One region of the Sphingopyxis sp. BE259 genome, then DNA from elsewhere that is predicted to be linked to it. Evidence: riboswitches for the same ligand, from Rfam matches in the RefSeq annotation. Region 1 holds a riboswitch; the other holds the start of a gene.
What was found. Region 1 has a riboswitch for cobalamin ahead of J2X44_RS02485 (TonB-dependent receptor domain-containing protein). Riboswitches for the same ligand answer to the same signal wherever they lie in the genome.
Positions count from the first base shown of each region.

Region 1 (7,026 bases):
AGCCGCGCCGCATAGGGCAGGTCGAACGCCCACAGTTGGCGTTGCTCGAACCCGCATAGCCTGTGCAGCGCGGCGCGCATCGTGCCGCCATGGGTCACCACCAGCGTCGGTACGGGCGGCAGGTCCGCGATCGCCGCTGCTACCCGTGCGACCAGCGCCGACCAACGCTCGCCGCCCGGCGGGGGATGGGCCTCGGGGTCGTCCCAGAACCGCCCCAGCGCACCCGGATCGACATCGCTGCTCGCCAACCCGTCCCAATCGCCGAAATCCAGCTCGCGCCAGCGCCGGTCGATGACGAGCGGCAGGCCCAGCGCTGCGCCAATCGCCTCTCCCGCTGCGCGGCTGCGGCGCAAATCGGACGCGACAATCCGTTCGATGCCCAGCCCCGCCGCCTGCGCCTCACACGCGGCGATCCCCGCCGGCGTCGGGATGCCATCGGTGCGGCCCATCAGCAGCCCCGGCGTTTCGGGTGCGCCGTGGCGCAGCAGGTGGAGCGCAAAGCCGCTCACAGCGACGCCGACACCTGCGCCTCGGCAAAGGTCGCCATCTGGTCGTGCGCGGCGAGCGCGCTGCGGATGATGTTGGTCGCCACGGCGGCACCGCTGCCCTCACCCAGCCGCATGCCCAGCGACAGCAGCGGGTCGAGCCCGAGCAGATCGAGCAGATGCCGGTGGCCCGGCTCGGCCGAACAATGACCCGCAATGCAATGGTCGGCGATCGCGGGGTTGTCCGCGGCGAGCGGGGCGAGCGCCGATGTGCAGATAAAGCCGTCGAGCAGCACCGGCACGCCGATTTGGCGCGCGCGCAAGACCGTCCCCGCAATCGCCGCAATTTCGCGTCCGCCAACGCGGCGCAGCGTTTCGAACGCCGACATCGGCGCATCGGCGTGAAAGGTGATGGCGCGCGCGACCACATCGGCCTTGCGCGCGATGCCATGGCCGTCGATCCCGGTGCCGGGACCGACCCACGCCGCCGCGTCGCCGCTGAAACTGCGCGCGCACAGCGCCGCCGCCGCGGTCGAATTGCCGATCCCCATCTCGCCGAGCACGATCAGGTCGAGATCGGCGTCGATGACCGCCGCGCCGCGGTTCAGCGCATCGAGGCATTCGGCTTCGCTCATAGCCGCCGCCACGGTGAAATCGGCGGTCGGCCGGTCGAGATCGAGCGCGATGACCGTCAGTTCGAGCCCCGCCGCAGCGGCAAGTGCATTGATCGCGGCGCCGCCACTGGCGAAATTGGCGACCATCTGCTCGGTCACGCTCGCCGGAAAGGCGCTGACGCCATGCACGGTGACGCCGTGATTGCCCGCAAAGATTGCGGCGCGGGCGCGATCGATCCGCGGCCGGGCGCGGCGCTGCCACCCTGCCATAAACACTGCCAGTTCCTCCAGTCGCCCCAGCGATCCGGCGGGCTTGGTTAGCTCGCCTTGCCGCACGCGCGCGTCGGCGGCGGCATGCGGGTCGGGATTGCCAAGGTCGGCGAGCGCCGCGGCGAACGCCTCGACGGAAACAAAAGCGGTCATTCGGCGATATGTCCTGCTGGCGGCGAGCGGGTGATGAAATGGCCTTTGACGCCCTCGGGCCACAGCGCATAGGCGACGCGGCCATCGTCGCTCGCGGCATAATGCACCGCATAGTCGAGGATGGCGCGCGCCGCGTCGGCGTCGGCATTGAACCGGCCCAGCACATAGCTGATCTTGTCGGGCGCGCGCAGATGGACGGCGCAAAACTCCTGACACGCGAACAGACAGGGCATCTGCTGCACCGCGATCCCGGCGTAGCGCGGGTCGGCCGCCTTCGCGCCCTGCAACGCCTCGACCAGCCGCGCGCCGCCGCGCACGCCGCCGGCATCGACCGGCGCCGCGGCGCTGTGGCGGCAGCTGTTGCAGACCACCACCGCCGGTCCCGGATCGACGCGGGTCAGCATCAGACGATGCTTGCCGCGGGCTGCGGCGGCGCCGGAACGCCTGCCGCGACGAGCGCGCGATAGAGCGCATATAGTCCGATCAGGATCGCGCCGTTGCGGACAAATTGTTCGACGAGCAGGTCGGGCGCCATCGCGGTGTGCAACCCGCCGAGCACTAGCGCCCAGCCGACGATGATTCCCTTGAACGCGGTGAAACCCGCCGCATAAGCAAGGCTCAGCCGCGCCGCGACCGACCGGTAATTCAGCGCCCGAACCGCGGCATAACCCGCGAGCACCGATCCCACCGCCGCGGTGCCGAGCGCAAAGCCCCACGCCAGGGTGCTGCCGTCGCGCGGGTAGCCGAGCACGAAGAACCCTACGCACTGGCTCGCGAGCCACGCGAGCAGCATCAGCGCCACGCCCTCGCGGCGGCGCATATGCACCGCCGCGAGGGCCGCGAGCGCGGGAAAGGGCGTCGCGCAGGCGAGCGCCAGCGTCGTCGCGGTGCTCGCCGCGGTCAGCAGCGCCACCCACAGCGCCGATGCGCCGCGACTCGACAGCGCGGCCATCAGAAGCGCCCCCGGATGCCGGTATAAACGCTACGTCCCAGCGAACCGTAACGGAATGCGGTCATATATTGCTCGTCGAAGATATTTTCGGCGCGGGCGAACAGCTTGACCCTATCCGACAGCGCGAACTCGGCGCGCAAATCGACCAGCGTATAATCGTCGAGCCGCGTCGCATTGCTCGCATTGTCGAAACTCTTGCCCGACCAGCGCACGGCCGCTCCCAGGCTGAGCCCGAAGTCGAAGGCGTAATTTGCCGAGGCGTTTGCCGTGTCGCGCGGCCGCCGCGGCAGCCATTTGCCGAAATTGGCGGTGCCGGGCGAGCGATCCTCGGCGACGACCCAGCTGTAATTGCCGTCCACCGTCAGCCCGCCGAGAGTCAGCGCCGCCGATGCTTCGATGCCATGCGCTTCGGCGCGCGCAACATTGAGATAATAGCCGAAGCGCCGCGCCGCCGGATTGCCGGGAACGAAACACAGCGGATCGGTGGCGGTCGCCGAACAGCTGTTGAAGATGATCTGGTTCGTCGTCGTGCGGTCGAACCAGGTCGCCCCGATGACCAGCTGGCGACCGAGCAGATGTTGTTCGATGCCCGCTTCCCAGCCCTTGGCGGCTTCGGGATCGAGGCTGACGTTGCCGAATTCGCTGAACAGCTGGAACAGGCTCGGCGCCTTGAAACCCTCGCCATAGCTGGCGCGCAGCACGGTATCGGTCGGCAGCCGCCACACGCCGCCTGCTGCGAACAAAGTCTGTCCGCCATAACGGTCATGGTCGTCATAGCGCACCCCGCCATTGAGCGTCAGCCCATCGACCGGTTCGACGCTCAGCTGGCCATAGGCGCTCGTGATTTCGGCCTCGCCGCGCGCGAACGCAGGCAGCGGGGTCGACAACGATGCCGCGGGCGACCGGCTGCGAAAATCGGACCGCTCATTCTCGGCCCCGAAGATCGCCGAAATGCGGTCGCCGACCGCGAAACTGCCCTGATATTCCCAGCGTTTGTTGCGGCCGTCGGCCTCGAAACTTTGCGGCCGGGCGCGGGTCGGGTTGAAATTGTCGCGGTTGGTGTCGGTGTAGCCGTAAGCGATGCGGTTCTGGAACCGCCCATCGGCGAGGGCGAAATTGACCCCCGCATAGCCGACGAACTCCTTGTTCAGCCCATAGTCGGCGCTGTCGGCGTTGAAGCCGTCGAATTGCACCCGTCCGCTGGCATAAGTGCCGCGAACCTCGACGCTGACATTGTCGGCGAGCGCCAGTTCGGCGCGGCCCGACAGAGTGTGGTTGCGATAGCCGTCGCGTTCGACCCCGCCGAACGCTCTGGCGTGCGACGAAATGCCGTCGGTGGTGAAGCGCTGGCCGCCGATCCGCCAGCTGAGCGGGCCGGTCTGGCCACCGATCGCGGCGCGCGCGCTGACCGTGTTGCGCGATCCCGCTTCGATGTCGAAACTGCCTTCAAGCGCCTTCTCGGGCGATGCGGTGACGATATTGACCACCCCGCCGATCGCCTGGCTGCCCCACAGGATCGACTGCGGCCCGCGCAGCACCTCGATCCGCGCGATGTCGCCGACCAGCAAATTGGTGAAGTTGAAGCCGCCGCCGGTCGACGACGGATCGTTGAGCTTCACCCCGTCGATCACGACGACGCTATGGTCCGATTCGGCGCCGCGGATACGCAGCGATGTCGATGTCCCATAACCGCCGTTACGCGAGATGCTGATCGCCGGGGTGCGGAGCAGCAGTTCGGTGACGCCAATATCCTGCGCGCGGTCGATCGCGGCCTTGTCGAGCACCGCGATCGCGGCGGGAATTTCGTCAAGGGTCAGCGGCGCGCGGGTTGCGGTGACAATGATGGTCTCGCCGTCGGCGGCGACGGCGTGCGCTGCCTCGTTGGCAAGCACGGGGGAGGACGCCGCCAGGACGGCGAGCGAAACGGAAACACGAAAAATGCGATTCATCTTGGTAACCTTGTCGACAACACCGCGCGCACGCGGGATCGCTGTCTGGGCCACCGGGCGCACGACAACGTCCCCGCGCGAACGCGGTTCACTTTGTCGTCATGCGGGTTCACCCCCGTCCGCTCGGTGCACCCTGCCCGCGCGAAAGACGACGGCGACGGGCAGGTCTCCTGGCTTGCGGGTCAGCGCCGGATCGGCCGCCTTCTCGGGACAGACAGTCCCAATGGCAATTGGCCGATGGCTCGCCGCGTACAGTTGCAGGGGCAGCCGGGGTTTTCCCGTTCCCTCTTAGTCCCCGTCGCCGGGGAACCTGTCGCTTGGCGCCCGTTAGCTTGATTTCGGGGTGGCGGTCAATCGCTGCTCTCGAGGCTGCGTGGATTCAGCGTAATATCCCTCCCCCTTCATGGGGGAGGCAGTGAGACTTGGCAGCTTGCTGCCTCGTCGCAGCGGTGGGGGTGCGCCCTCGATCCGAGACGATGGCGCAAGGACGCACCGTCACCCCCATCCAACTTCGCCTAGCCACATTCGTGGCAAGGCTGCGTATCCTTCCCCCATCAAGGGGAAGGGGGGCATCACCCCGGCCCTAAAACAGCCCCGGCAGTTCGCGCTGCGCGGCGCTCGGCTCGTCGGTGACCAGCATTTCGGGCTCGGCCTGTACGCGGACATTGCTGCTCTGGGCTGCCGGACCGACGCTGGCCTCGGCGATCCGCGTCGTGCAGCTGCGGCCCGCCAGGAAATCGATCGCGGCGCGCACCGATGCTTCGCGCGGATCGCCCAGCGGCAGGGTCAAATCGTCGCCTGCGGCGCAGCTGTTGGCGATCTTCGGTGCCAGCCCGCCGTAATAGTCGCTCGCGCCGGTCGCATTGCCGGTGGCGAAGGCGACGACGCGCATCCGGTCGTCGCACTCGGCCTTGTCGAGCGCGATCTGGCCGACCGGCTTGCCAAAGGTGTTGCTGCCGACCAGCGTCATGTTGGTGCCCAGATAGGGCAGCATCGAATTGATCACCAGTTCGCTGGCCGATGCGGTGGATCCGGTGCCGATAAAGGCGATCCGGGTCGGCGCAATCGATTCGGGCTGCGGGTTAAAGAAATGGCGGTCGTTTTCGACCGACTTCGAGGCGCGAAAATTGGTCTGCGAATAAAGGTCGCTCGACGTGCGGTTGTTGCCGAGCAGGTCGCCCATCAGTTCGGCGGTCGAAACCAGCCCGCCGCCATTGTAACGGAAATCGATGATGACGTCGGTCACCCCCTGATTGCGGAAATTCAGGAAGGCGGCCCGCAATTGCGGGTTCGCCGACGAGATGAAGGTGCGGAGATTGAGGTAGCCGTAATTGCGGCCGCCCTCGGTGATGATTTTCGCCCCGTAGCGGTCCGAAATCGGATCGAGATCATAATCGGCCTTGGCGACGGTGACGTCGCGGGTGCCTGCCGCATCGTTGATCCGCAGCACGCGGGTGACGCCAGGGTCGTTCGGTCCCAGCGCATTGGTGATGCCCGCGGTGCCTTCGGCGGCGACAATGCTCGAAATGCTGCGGATATTGCCGCTGTTGCTGCCGATGCCGATAATCGCCGTGCCGCGATCGATCCCCGCAGCAAAGGCGGGCGCGGTTTCATAGGCCTCGGCGATCAGCACGCGCTGCCCCGCGGGGTCATAGGTCAGGCGGATACCGAACCCGGCGCTCGACCCGCTGGCGAAAAACGCGTTCTCCTCGGCGATCGAGGTGATGTAGGTGAAAAAGCGGTCTTTGCCGAGCGCGCGCGCCGGAGCGACCAGCGCATCGATATAGGATTGAACGTCGGTGTAGCTTGCCGGGCTGACCCCAGTGGCGACGTCGCCGGGGAACAAATACCATTCGTCGATCACCGCCTTGGCAAAGCCTTGGCGCGCCGCGAGGCCGCAGCTCGCCGCCGGGGTAGGCGAAGGGGTCGGGGTGACGGTCACCGGTCCGCCGCCACCACCGCCGCCGCTCGAACTGCCGCCGCCGCCGCACGACGCCAGCACAAACGCCGAGATGGTCAACAGGGCGATGGTTTTTTGCGACCGATGCTTCATCGATTGTCCTTGGAAATAAGCGCGATACGCTGCCGTGTCGGTGCAGATACGGCAGTCATCGCCTTATGTATGCGCGATTAAATTGCCCCGCAATGAACTTGGGCCGATGCCGGGGTCAGCGCGTGTTTTCGTCGCCGGTTTCGGCCGCATCGGCGGCGCTACGGCCCTTGAAACCCTGGGCGATCACATAGAGCTCGGGCGAACCCTTGCGGCTGGCGGGCGGCTTGGCGTGCTTGACCGTGGTGAAATGCCTTTTCAGCAAGGTCAGCAGGGTGTGATCGGCGCCGCCGGCAAACACCTTGGCGACGAACGCCCCGCCGGGCAGCAGCGTCTGCACCGCGAAATCGGCGGCGGTTTCCGCCAGCCCGATGGTGCGCAGATGGTCTGTCTGCTGATGACCGACCGTGTTCGCGGCCATGTCGGAAATCACCAGATCGGGGGCGCTGCCCAGCGCTTCGATCAGGGCATCGGGCGCCGCGTCGTCCATGAAATCCATCTCGAGGATTTCGACCCCCTCGATCGGCTCGCACGCCAGCAGATCGATTCCGGC
Region 1 covers NZ_JAVDWM010000001.1:504,799-511,824, forward strand. The annotation lists gene J2X44_RS02465 (histidine phosphatase family protein) at 1-509, opposite strand, end outside; gene cobT (nicotinate-nucleotide--dimethylbenzimidazole phosphoribosyltransferase) at 506-1,522, opposite strand; gene J2X44_RS02475 (DUF1636 domain-containing protein) at 1,519-1,926, opposite strand; gene J2X44_RS02480 (hypothetical protein) at 1,926-2,474, opposite strand; gene J2X44_RS02485 (TonB-dependent receptor domain-containing protein) at 2,474-4,423, opposite strand; cobalamin riboswitch at 4,566-4,752, opposite strand; gene J2X44_RS02490 (S41 family peptidase) at 5,007-6,476, opposite strand; gene J2X44_RS02495 (RlmE family RNA methyltransferase) at 6,592-7,026, opposite strand, start outside.

Region 2 (7,026 bases), 2.2 Mb from region 1:
CCGCATCAAATGGAGCAGGAAGACCGGCACGCCGAGGAAGGCGGTGACGACGCCGAGTTTCAGTTCGTTCGTCGTCGGGATGATGCGAACGCCCAGGTCGGCGAGGGTCAGCAGCGCCGCGCCGCCGATCGCCGATGGCAGCAGGATCGCCGACGGGCTGCGATCGGTCAGCGGGCGAATGAGGTGCGGGACGATCAGGCCGACGAAACCGATGGCGCCGGCCACGGCTACCGCGCCGCCGACCCCGATCGCGGTGCCGACGAGCAGCCGCAGGCGGGTGCGTTTGAGGTCGGTGCCCAGCGCCTGCGCCGCATCCTCGCCGAGCGTCAGCGCGTCAAGCGCGCGGCCGTTCCACAGCAGCATGGCGGTGCCGATGGCGATGCAGGGCAGCGCGATCCAGACATGGTCGAACGAGCGGTTCTCCAGGCTGCCGAGCAGCCAGGTCATGATCTCCATCGCCGCGAACGGATTGGGTGACAGGTTGAGCGCGAGGCTGGTCCCCGCCACCGCCAGCGTCCCGACCGCGATCCCGGCAAGGATCAGGGTCAGCGGGCTTTCGGCCTTGCCCGCCAGCACGACCAGCAGGGCGAGCGATAGCAACGCACCGCCGGTTGCCAGCAGGGGCAGGACCACGGGATGGATTTCGGCTAGCCCGAAATAGATCGCGGCGACACCGCCGAGCGCCGCGGCGTTCGACGTGCCGAGCACCGACGGTTCGGCCAGCGGATTGCGGAGGTAGCCCTGCAAAGCGGCTCCCGCGAGCCCGAGCATCGCGCCGACCGCGAGCGCAAGCAGGGTGCGCGGGAGGCGGAGGTCGAACAGGATGATCGACGCCACCTTGTCGCCGTCGCCGGTGGCAGCGGCGATCAGACGCGCTACCGACAGGTCGACCGCGCCGAACAGCAGCGACGCGATCGCCGCGACGAGGGTCAGCGCCGTCAGCGCAGCGATCAACGTCCAGCGGGGGAGGGCGAAGCGGGTCATGCGCCGTTGCCGTCCAGCTTCGCGATTTGCGCCGTCAGGCTGCGCGCGGCTTGCGTATAGGCGGGGCTACCGCACACCGTCCACGCCTGCGGCACGCTGATCCGCGGAATGTTTTTCAACGCGGGGTGGTGCAGCATTTCGCTCCCCTGATCGATCACTGTGTCGGTCGCGCTTTCGACGATCAGGAAATCAGGCTGCGCGGCGGCCATCTCTTCGATGCTCAGTTGCGACAACGGCGGCTTGCCGAGCTTGCCGGCAAGATTCACCAGCCCGACGCGCGTCATCAACTCGTCGATCAGCGTGCCGGTGCCGGTCATATAGCCGCGCCGCTGATAATAGGCTGCGACGCGGCCCTTGCCCGGTTTGGGCAGCCCGACCAGTTCGCGCTGCATCCGGGCGATCAGCGCGTCGCCGCGCGCCGGATGGCCGACGGCGACGGCGGTCTGCCGGATCGAGGTGTAGATTTCGTCGAGGCTGTTCGCGGTATCGAGGTCGAGCAGCGGATAATCGGGCTGCGGCAAGGCGGCCAGCGCCGCGCTGCGGCTGGCGGGCATGCCGATGATCAGGTCGGGTTCGATCGCCAATATCTGCTCGGCGGAATTGCTGAGCAGCGGCAGCCCCGTCGCGGCCGCCGCCTCGCCCGACATTTCGCGGTCAGTGGCATTTTTGGTCAGCCCGGCAATCTGGCCGCGGTCGGCGAGCGCGAGCACCAATTGGTCAGCGCACAGGTTGATCGACACAATGCGCTGCGGCACTGCGGGTGCCTTTGCCGCCGGGGCAGGGGAAGCGGCCCAGAGCAGCGCCGCGCCGCCCAGCAGGCCTGTCGCCGCCAAGAGGCCGCGCCGCTGCATCAAAACTCGATCCCTCGCTGCGCCTTCACATTCTGCTCGCGGAACGGATGCTTCACCTGCGTCATTTCGGTGACCAGATCGGCGGCGTCGATCAGCGATTGTGGGGCGTTGCGGCCGGTGATGATGACATGCGTCATATGGGGTTTGACCGCGAGCGTCGCCAGCACCTCGTCCACCGGAAGATAGTCGTAGCGCAGCACGATATTGAGCTCGTCGGCGATCACCATCGCATAGGACGGATCGGCGATCATCCGTTTGACCTCGTCCCACGCGGCGCGGGTGACCGTGATGTCGCGCGCGCGGTCCTGCGTGTCCCAGGTAAAGCCTTCGCCCATCGGTTTGAATTCGATCAGGTCGGGAAAGCGGTCGAACACCGCTTTCTCGCCCGTCGTCATCGCCCCTTTGACGAATTGCACCACGCCGACCTTCATATCGTGACCGATAGCGCGGATCGCCATGCCCAGCGCCGCCGATGTCTTGCCCTTGCCGGGGCCGTTATGGACGATAACCAATCCTTTTTCGACCGTCTTCGCCGCGACCTTCTTGTTCTGCGCCGCCTGGATCTTCTTCATCCTGGCATTATGCTCGGCGTCGGTGCGCGGCTTCATCAGAATCGCGCCCGCACGCCGCCATAGGCCGCGCGGCCGTAGGTGCCATAGCCCGACGCGGTGGCATAATCGGCGTCGAACAGATTATCGACGCGGCCATAAAGCTCGATCCGATCGGTGACCGCAAGGGACGCGCGCACGCCCGCAAGGGCATAGCCATCGAGCCGCACGCTGTTCGCCGCATTGTCGAAACTGTCGCCGACCATCGTGATCGTCGCGCCGGTCGACAGGCCGAACGACCAGTCATAATCCGCCGACACGCTGATCGCGTGCGCGGCGCGGCGGGGCAGGCGCTTGCCGTCGAACGCCGGGCGTCCCGAGCGGTCGCGGGCATCGATATAGCTGTAGGATGCGGTGACATTGACCGCGTCGACCGGCCGCAGCGCCAGCGTCGCCTCGATACCTTTGGCGCGAGTGCGGTCGATATTGCCATAGGTGAAGGTCGCATTGTCGAAATTGATCTGGTCGGTGGTGTTGCGCAGGAAGGCGGTGAGCGACACCAGCGCGCGGCCATCGGCGAGGTTCTGATCGATGCCGATGTCATAGCTTTTCGACCGTTCGGGGCGCAGCGCGGCATTGCCGCTGAACGCATCGTAAAGCTGATAGAGTGAGGGCGCCTTGAAGCCTTCGCCATAGCTCAGCCGGACATTGGTCGCGCCATCGTTGGGCGTGTAGTTGGCGTTGGCGCCCAGCGTCGTGGCACCGCCGAACTGGTTGTGGTCGTCGTGGCGCACCCCGCCGGTCAGCGACAGACCGGTAAACGGCTGGACGATGCCCAGCGCATAGACGCTGTCGATATTGGCGCGCTGGCTGTCGGTCGAACCAAAGCCGAAGAAATCATAATCGGGGCGCTCATGCTCATAGCCGAAGATCAGCTTCGCACTGTCGCTCGGGGCAACGACACCCTGATATTCGAAGCGCAGGTTGGTGCCCGAATAGCCGTAATCGGGGGCGGTTCCGCGGACAAAATAATAATCGCGGTCGTTGCGTAACCAGGTCACCGCCGCGCGGCTGGTAAAGCGGCCGTCGAACAGGGCGAGGTTCAGCCCCGCATAGCCGACATATTGGTCGAGCTTGGCGACATCGGCGCTATCGGCGGGCGCGCCGAAGAAGCTATCATAAGCGAGGTCGGCAGTGATGTAATAGCCGCGCAGGTCGAGGCTGAGTGCGTCGCTGAACGCGACCTTCAGCCGCGCGTTGCCGGCGAAATTCTTGTACCCATCCTTCTCGGTGCCGACCGCGGCCGACGAGATGCCGTCAGTGCGGAAATAGGCGCCGCCGATGCCGCCAGACACGCGCCCGGCGGTGCCCGATACATCGGCCTTGGCAGTGAGGGTGTCGCTATAGCCATAGTCGGCCGAAGCGTTCGCGGCAAAACCCTCGGCGGGTGTCGCGGTCATCAGGCTGACCACGCCGCCGATCGCCTGGCTGCCATGCACGACCGAGTTCGAACCGCGCAGCACCTCGATCCGGTCGATGTTGCCAGTCAGCAGATGGCCGAAATCATAACCGTCGCCGATGCCGCTGGGGTCGTTGACCTTCACGCCGTCGATCAGCACCAATGTCTGGGTCGTTTCGGCGCCGCGCAGCGAGATGCCCGCCACCGATCCGGCGCCGCCGGTGCGGTTGAAGCGGACGCCGGGGGTGGTGGCGAGCAGATCGACGACATCGACCGACTGGCGCCGTTCGATCGTATCGGCATCGATGATGGTGATCGCCTGCCCGACCTCGTCGCGCGGTTGTTCGATGCCCGACGCGGTGACGACGATATCGTCGGCGGTTTGGGCAAAAGCCGGCGTCGCTACAGCAAATGCCAACAAGGAAATGGTCGCAAATTTGAACATGGGAAACCCCCGCACGCCGGCAACGAAGGCGGAGCCTGCCGAAACGCGCGCGCGATCGACCCATGCTGGCGTCGCAAGTGGCGTTTATGCCTGCAACCCCGGCACCGAAGCGGCTCCAGCCGCTTGGTCGTCGCTCGACGGAAGTGTCCGTGCCGCGGCCTTTCCCTGGGCCTTGGCAGTGAGCGACCCACGCCGGCAGGTCTCCTGGCTCGCGGGTCAGGGCTTGATGCACGCCTTCCCAGGTCACCCCAGTGGCTGTCCGGATCAGATCCGGACGGTGCATCGCGCTCGCCGCTTACAGTTGCAGGGACAGCCTCGGCTTCGGGGGTTCGGCAAGAACCCCATCACCGCGTTCCCATTTTAAGCCCTTTCGGGCACCGGCGCGATCTGTGCGGGGCGAACCCCGCACGCGCCGCCCATAGCGGAATGGCGGGCGGGCGCAATCGGCTTTATTGGCGCTGGACGATCATCGCGGCGCCGACGCCCATCGCGCCGGTCAGCACGACCAGGCCATATTTGCCGCCGCACGCATCGAGTGCGTCGAGCAGGGTCGAGGTCAGGATCGCGCCGCTCGCGCCCATCGGATGCCCCTTGGCCAGATGCCCGCCGCTCACATTGACCCGCACCGGGTCGGCGTCGCGGTCGCGCAGGAATTTGGCGATCGTGACGGCAAAGGCCTCCATGAATTCGATCCGGTCCATATCGGCGAGGGTCAAACCGGCGCTTGCGAGCACCTTGTCCATCGCGATGAAACCCGCAGTCAGCGACGCGGCGGGGTCGCCGCCGCTTTCGGCAAAGGCGACGACGCGCGCGCGCGGCGCGGTGCCAAGCCCAGCGCTGCCGATCAGCGCGAGGGCTGCGCCGTCGCAGATCGGCGGCGCGTGCGCGATGCTGTGGAGCGGCTCGAACGTCTCGCCCGCAAGCGCGTCGGAATATTGCTGCTGCAATTTGCCAAAGGCAGGCGGCGCGGCGGCGAGCGATTCCGCGGTGGTTTGCGGGCGGATGCACTCCTCGCCGGTCAGCGGGCCGGTGGCGATGCGGGAGTATTGGAGTGCGGGGTCGGTGTCGGTCTGACCGGCTTTTTGTTGCGAGGCGAGGGCCACGGCATCAAGGTCGGGGCGGGTGATGCCCTCGGCGTTCGCGAGCCGGTCGGCGGCGAGGACGGGCGGCACAAAGCGCGCCCGCGGCGGCAAGCTGTCGTCGGTGTAGAAAGCGGCGCCGTCGCTCAGGAATGGCGTCGCGCTCATCGACTCGACGCCGCCCGCGAGGATGCAATTGGCTTCGCCGCTCGCGACTTTCGCGACCGCCTGGCCGATCGCCGACAGGCCCGATGCGCAATAATTGTTGATGCTGTGAGCGGCGGTCGTGTCGGGCAGGCCCGCGTGGAGCTTCGCGAGCATCGCGATGTGCCCGCCTTGCGCGCCGCTCTGCGTCACGCAGCCGAGGATCAGCGCCTCGGGCACAAAATCGCCGCAGCGTGCGGCGAGCGCCGCCGCCTGCTGGCGGACCAGTTCCTGCGGGGTCAGTCCGGCTAGCCCGCCATCGGGGCGCGCCTTGCCGCGCGGGGTTCGCACGGCGTCGTAGAGAAAGACGTCCAACCGATCAGACGCCGACGACGAAACTGACCGCGGTCGTCGCGCTGCCGCCGACGTTGAAGGTCGCAAAATTGCGCGCGCCCCCGACCTGATAATCGCCCGCGTTGCCGGTGACCTGCCGCCAGCCGTCGAGCAGCATGCGGACGCCGGTGGCACCGACGGGATGCCCCAGCCCGATCAGCCCGCCTGACGGGTTGACCGGCAGCTTGCCGCCGAGCGCGATCGTGCCGTCCTCGACCGCGCGCCAGCTTTCGCCGGGTTTGGTGATGCCGAAATGGTCGATCGCCATATATTCGGTGATCGAGAAGCAATCATGCACCTCGACCCCGTCGCAAGCATAGATGTCGGGCATCTCGGCGCGGCGGAGCGCGTCCATCATCGTTTTGTGGACGCTGGGGAAAACATAATCGCCGCCGCGGCTGTCCGCGACCTTGGTGGAATAAAGCAGCGGCGCGGTGGCATGGCCCCAGCCCTTGATGCGCGGGATACTTTCGATTGGAATGCCGCGGCGCTTCGCATAGGCTTCGGCGACCTCGCGCGAGGCGAGGAAGATCGCGGCGGCGCCATCGGTGACCTGCCCGCAATCGGACTTGCGAAGCGATCCCTCGATCAGCGGATTGACCTCGTCATTCTCGCCCAGATGGTCGTCGGTGACCGCCCAGCCGCGCGTCTGCGAGTTCGGGTTCTTCTTGGCATTGGCGAAATTGTTCGCCGAAATGCCGCGCAGATGCGCGCGATCGAGACCGAAGCGTTCCTCATATTCCTCGGCAACGCGCGCGAACATCCACGGCCACAGGTAGCGCGCTTCCTGCGCCTCACGGCCCGCCCACGCGGCGGCGCCGAGATATTCGGCGGCGCGCTGGCCGGGGACGTTGCGCATCAGTTCAATCCCGAGCACGAGGGCGAGGCCATAGCGTTCGGCCTCGATCTCGGCGGCGGCGGCGAGGATCGCGATGCTGCCCGACGCGCAGGCGGCTTCATGCCGCGACGCGGGGATGCCCGCGAGATCGGGGTGGACATGGCCGAAGAAGCCGCCGAGCTGGCCCTGGCCCGCGAAAAGCTCACCGACGAAATTGCCAACGTGGGCGGTCTCGACTTGCTTGGGCTCGATGCCAGTCGCCACAAAGGCGGCTTCCGCAACGTC
Region 2 covers NZ_JAVDWM010000001.1:2,701,097-2,708,122, reverse strand. The annotation lists gene J2X44_RS13060 (iron ABC transporter permease) at 1-984, opposite strand, end outside; gene J2X44_RS13055 (ABC transporter substrate-binding protein) at 981-1,835, opposite strand; gene cobO (cob(I)yrinic acid a,c-diamide adenosyltransferase) at 1,835-2,443, opposite strand; gene J2X44_RS13045 (TonB-dependent receptor domain-containing protein) at 2,443-4,287, opposite strand; cobalamin riboswitch at 4,464-4,684, opposite strand; gene J2X44_RS13040 (acetyl-CoA C-acyltransferase) at 4,737-5,885, opposite strand; gene J2X44_RS13035 (acetyl-CoA acetyltransferase) at 5,890-7,026, opposite strand, start outside.
Region 2: linked by a shared signal. The riboswitch ahead of J2X44_RS13045 (TonB-dependent receptor domain-containing protein) and the one ahead of J2X44_RS02485 (TonB-dependent receptor domain-containing protein) in region 1 are both predicted to bind cobalamin.